DNA from 2 places in the Salinivibrio kushneri genome. Region 2 is predicted to be linked to the other one. Evidence: riboswitches for the same ligand, from Rfam matches in the RefSeq annotation. Region 2 holds a riboswitch; the other holds the start of a gene.
What was found. A riboswitch is a leader RNA that binds a small molecule or an ion and turns the genes downstream of it on or off. The one in region 2 is predicted to bind lysine.
Positions count from the first base shown of each region.

Region 1: linked by a shared signal. The riboswitch ahead of lysC (lysine-sensitive aspartokinase 3) and the one ahead of N8M53_RS04740 (Na+/H+ antiporter NhaC family protein) in region 2 are both predicted to bind lysine.

Region 1 covers NZ_CP114588.1:278,577-280,979, forward strand. The annotation lists gene lysC (lysine-sensitive aspartokinase 3) at 1-978, opposite strand, end outside; lysine riboswitch at 1,166-1,353, opposite strand; gene N8M53_RS01440 (pyridoxal-phosphate-dependent aminotransferase family protein) at 1,618-2,403, shown strand, end outside.
Region 2 covers NZ_CP114588.1:967,749-970,151, reverse strand. The annotation lists gene N8M53_RS04740 (Na+/H+ antiporter NhaC family protein) at 1-779, opposite strand, end outside; lysine riboswitch at 868-1,049, opposite strand; gene N8M53_RS04735 (H-NS family nucleoid-associated regulatory protein) at 1,321-1,746, shown strand; gene N8M53_RS04730 (lytic murein transglycosylase) at 1,797-2,403, opposite strand, start outside.

The DNA of each region.
Region 1 (2,403 bases), 690 kb from region 2:
GGTGGTGATTAAATCTACCGAGATTTCAAATCGTGCCAAAATCTCAAACACTTTGGCCAAAAAACCATAAGCATGGAACATATTCAAGCTGGTCAGCGTCACCATGGTTTGATTCCTTCGTAAGGCGACGGCACGAAACAGCGGTGCCGAATGTGCGTGCTCACGGATCCAGGTGCCACCTTGCTCAGGCGCGCTCGCGGCCCCGACAAACACCGGTATATGTTGTCGTACCGCGGGTAATAAGGTGGATGGGTGGAGGATTTTGGCACCAAACGTCGCCATTTCTGAGGCTTCGCTAAAACTAATTTCACTGATTGGGCGTGCTTGGTCGGCAATTCGCGGGTCAGTGGTATAAATCCCGGGCACATCGGTCCAAATGGCCAAACTCTCTGCGTCCACGGCTTCGGCGAACAGTGCGGCACTGTAGTCACTACCACCACGACCTAAGGTGGTGGTTTGTCCGTGGGCATCGGCGCCGATAAACCCTTGGGTGACCACTCGATGTGTGGACAAATGCGGGAGCAATTGGTCGTGGCACTGTGTGCGCGTGTGCTGTGGGTCAGGCTGGGCACAGCCAAACTGGCTGTCGGTGCGCAGCAATTCACGCGCATCTTTTCTCAAAGCGGTTATACCTCGGCTGTTGAGCAAATGGGTGAAAATATGGGTCGAGATCAGCTCGCCGCAGGCAACTAACGCATCCGTTAACGCTATGTCAGGGGTGATGGCCGCTTTTTCGGCATACTCGGCAATGGCGAGATGCCAGTGTTCGACGGCTGCTTGCGTGTTTTGGCAATCAGGAAGTTGCTGCAATATGGCTTGGTGAATGGCATGAATGGCGTCCAACTTGGCTTGGCGCACGTCAGGGTCGCTAATCCCTTTTGCCAGCGCGACCAAGTGGTTGGTCACACCGGCGCACGCACTGATCACGATTAAACGGGTTTGCGGGTTTTGTTCGATAACCGTGGCGCTTTGCTGCATCGCCTCTAGCGTTCCGACACTGGTGCCGCCAAACTTAGCGACTGAAATTGATGGTAATGGCCTCACGTCCTTTCCCCTCTCTGGCTAGCAGAGTCAATAAATTAAAAATGATGGGGAACATCAGAAGTCACATCGTGACCGCGATAAATACCGCGACAAGGATAGGAAGAGCAAACGGCAGGTGTAGTCTGCCAGAAGCGCTCCACCTGTCTTTCCATATGGATGACAAGTGACAGCCTGAAGGATTCAGCCTTCAAGGCCGGCAGCGTATCGACCCCGATCGTACGCCACCTCGGCATTGTCTCCCCTGGTTATCACGCTTAGGAGTGGGGCTCCGCCTGATAACTGCCTGAGAAATGCACCTCTTCTGCATGTTCAGTCATGGGTCGGTGACCGCATGAACAGTTTTAACATTACGGGTGCGGTCGCAGGGTGTCAACCGTGTTTTTGCGCCCGATGGGGAGCACTGCCCAGCACCTGCATCTCACCTAGGCAAGAGGAGGCCATCGCGCCCTATCGACACTGACAAGAAAAGCGAATCGCCGCTAGCGATCACACAGTTCATGTGCCAGAGGCTAGGGGAATGGCGAAAAAATATGCTATAACGGTGAGCCTCGGTACCAACAACAAGGATTCGTGATGGCTCGTGCAATTTCCGATATTCAGTCTTTTCAACCCGTCGCTCGCACATTGATGGGGCCAGGGCCCTCTGACATTTACCCGTCGGTGCTGCAATCATTGAGCAAGCCGACATTAGGACATCTTGACCCCTTATTCATTGCCATGATGGATGAGGTCAAGCAGCTACTGCAGTACGCTTTTCAAACCGAAAACCCGTTTACCATAGCGGTCTCTGCGCCCGGAAGTGCAGGGATGGAAGCCTGTTTTGTCAATTTGGTGGAACCTGGCGATACGGTGATCGTGTGTCGCAATGGCGTGTTTGGCGACCGGATGCGAGAAAACGTGGAGCGTTGTGGCGCACACGCGGTGATGGTCGATGATGCTTGGGGTGATCCGGTTAATCCTGAAAAGGTTGAAGCGGCCTTAAAAGCACATCCAGAGGCCAGCATTGTCGCCTTTGTTCACGCAGAGACGTCCACAGGCGCTTGCTCAGACGCACAAGTATTGGCGACGCTGGCGCGAGAGCACGGCTGCCTTACTATTGTGGATGCGGTGACCTCACTCGGTGGTGTGCCGTTGAAAGTCGATGAATGGCAGTTAGATGCCGTTTACTCGGGCAGTCAGAAGTGCTTATCGTGTGTACCTGGCCTATCGCCTGTTACCTTCTCTTCGCGTGCGGTCGAGAAAATGCAGGCCAGGACGCATAAAGTGCAAAGTTGGTTTCTCGATCAAAGTTTGGTGCTGGGGTATTGGAGTGGCGACGGCAAACGCAGTTATCACCATACTGCACCGGTTAATAGTCTG
Region 2 (2,403 bases):
TCAATCCCTAGGTCGTCGCAAATGTCAGCGCAGTTTTCACTTTCATCGCCCAATCGGCTGCCTTTTTTCGCCTGATATTCAAACTGACGCATCGGGCCAATATCCAGTTGAAACCAAACCACCGCAAACACTAACAACAAGGCAAAAATAGCGTAGAAGTTCATTGGGATCATGGTGACAAATGCTCCTAGCGCCGTGTAATCCGTCACGCCATGTGCCACCAAAATCGAGCCAATCACGGTAATGATATAAGCCCCCCAGCTTGATGCCGGCGTGATAACACACATAGGGGCTGCCGTGGAATCAAGAATGTAAGCCAGTTTCGCTCGAGAAACGTGGAAGCGATCCGTCACAGGACGAGAAACGGCCCCTACCGCCAAACTATTGAAATAATCATCGACAAAAATAAATACGCCAAGAAAAGCAGCCAGTAGTTTCGCGCCACGCTTACTTTTAATTCGACTTTGCGCCCAATTAGCAAAAGCACGTGTGCCACCAGACAAGGATAACAGTGCAGTGATCATCCCCAGCAAAATAAGGAAGCCGAGAATACTCAGATTCCAACTATTTAAGCCACCGTCTGCAAAGAATAGACCGGTCACCACATCAAGCAAGTACTGCCCTGCCGAGACAAACGAAAAGTCAGTCAGTAATACGGTACCCAGTACAATCCCCATACCCAACGACAATAAAACCCGTCGTGTGGCGATCGCGAGGCCGAGTGCCAATAAAGGGGGAAGTAGTGATAAAGCGGATGAAGAAAAATCTGTTAAGTTCATGATCTCAGTGTCAACCAGGTGGTTGGAGATCTACTGCAGAAATGAAGACGGTAAGGCGTGGTATCACACGGCAAACAGCTTGCCTCCTACATACAGTAGCGCTCCATAGTGTATTTCCAAGTACTATGGCAGTGCTGTCCCTATTCGGTAACAGCCCCAGCTCAATCGGTGTGATGACCTGATTGGCTTCGGCGTTGTTTCCTTTTATGCGCTTTCATCGGTATCACCCTCTTGCGCACGACTTATAAACAACGCACCTCTACGTTAAGCGTGGTGCATTCTACACAACGTGCTTACTATCGCAACTATTTATGGTTGAAAAACCGTCGACTAAACACCATCTCACTCAATGCCAATAAAACATGTCTCACCCTCTATTTTTTTAGACATCTGATTCAAAAAGACAATGGAATTAAAGTCAAATTTGCGGTTAACTTGCAATTAATGAATAATATGGCGTATTAATATAGGTCATATTGTATATTTCAATTATACTGTTATCATTCTTTCAATTAACATATAAATCAAATAGGAACCAATAATGTCTGATGCAATGAAAGCTCTACTCAATTTGCGCAGCCTGCGCGCGGTTGCAAAAGAAATGTCTACTGAGCAACTGAACGAAGCCTTAGAAAAACTACAAACAGTTGTTGAAGAGCGCAAAGAAATCGATCGCCAAGCGGAAGCGCAAGAAAAAGAGCGTTTAGAGAAGTTAGAAAAATACCGTGCTATGTTAGAAGCAGACGGTATTGGCCCAGAAGAAATCGTGGCGTTGTTAGGTGGTGCTTCAAAGAGCAAAGCATCGGGTAAACGCGCGACTCGTCCAGCAAAATATCAATATACGGGCGAAGACGGCTCACAAAAGACGTGGACAGGCCAAGGCCGTATGCCTAAGGTTATTCGCGAAGCCACTGAAAGCGGCCAAGCAAAGCTTGAAGATTTTCTCATCCCAGGCCAAGAAGCCTAACGACTTATTCCAACATAAAAAAAGAGGCTCAACGCCTCTTTTTTTATCGCTTAATCAAATTTAATTCTATCCGCTAAATGGCTCACTGCTAACGCAAAGTAGTGCGAACGGTTCCACTTCAATAGACTCTGATAGTTATTATAGACAAGGTACGCTCTGCCTTTTTCATCATCAGGCTGAATGAGCCACGCATCAATATCGACTGTTGGTAACGCTTGGCCATTCATACGCCGTACTCCAAGAGCTTGCCACTCACTTAATGATTGTGCTTTATCACTGTTGGTACCAAGCAAAGTACGATCAATCGCTTTAGGCAACTGAACCTGCCGCCCCCATGTATAGGTATCATCCCAGCCCGCTTTTTTTAAGTAATTGGCCGCGGAGGCAAATACATCGGCTTCTGTTTGCCAAATATCTTTTTTGCCATCTTGGTTTCCGTCGACCGCATAGTTAATAAACGAACTCGGCATGAACTGGCATTGACCCATTGCGCCGGCCCAAGATCCTTTCATCTCTTCGGGAGCGATATGCCCTTGCTGCAATATTTTCAGTGCGGCCATGGTCTCTTTACGAAAAAAGGCTTCACGTCGACCATCAAAAGCTAACGTTGATAACGCTTCAATCACGTTATAACTGCCCTGAAGTTTGCCGAAGTTA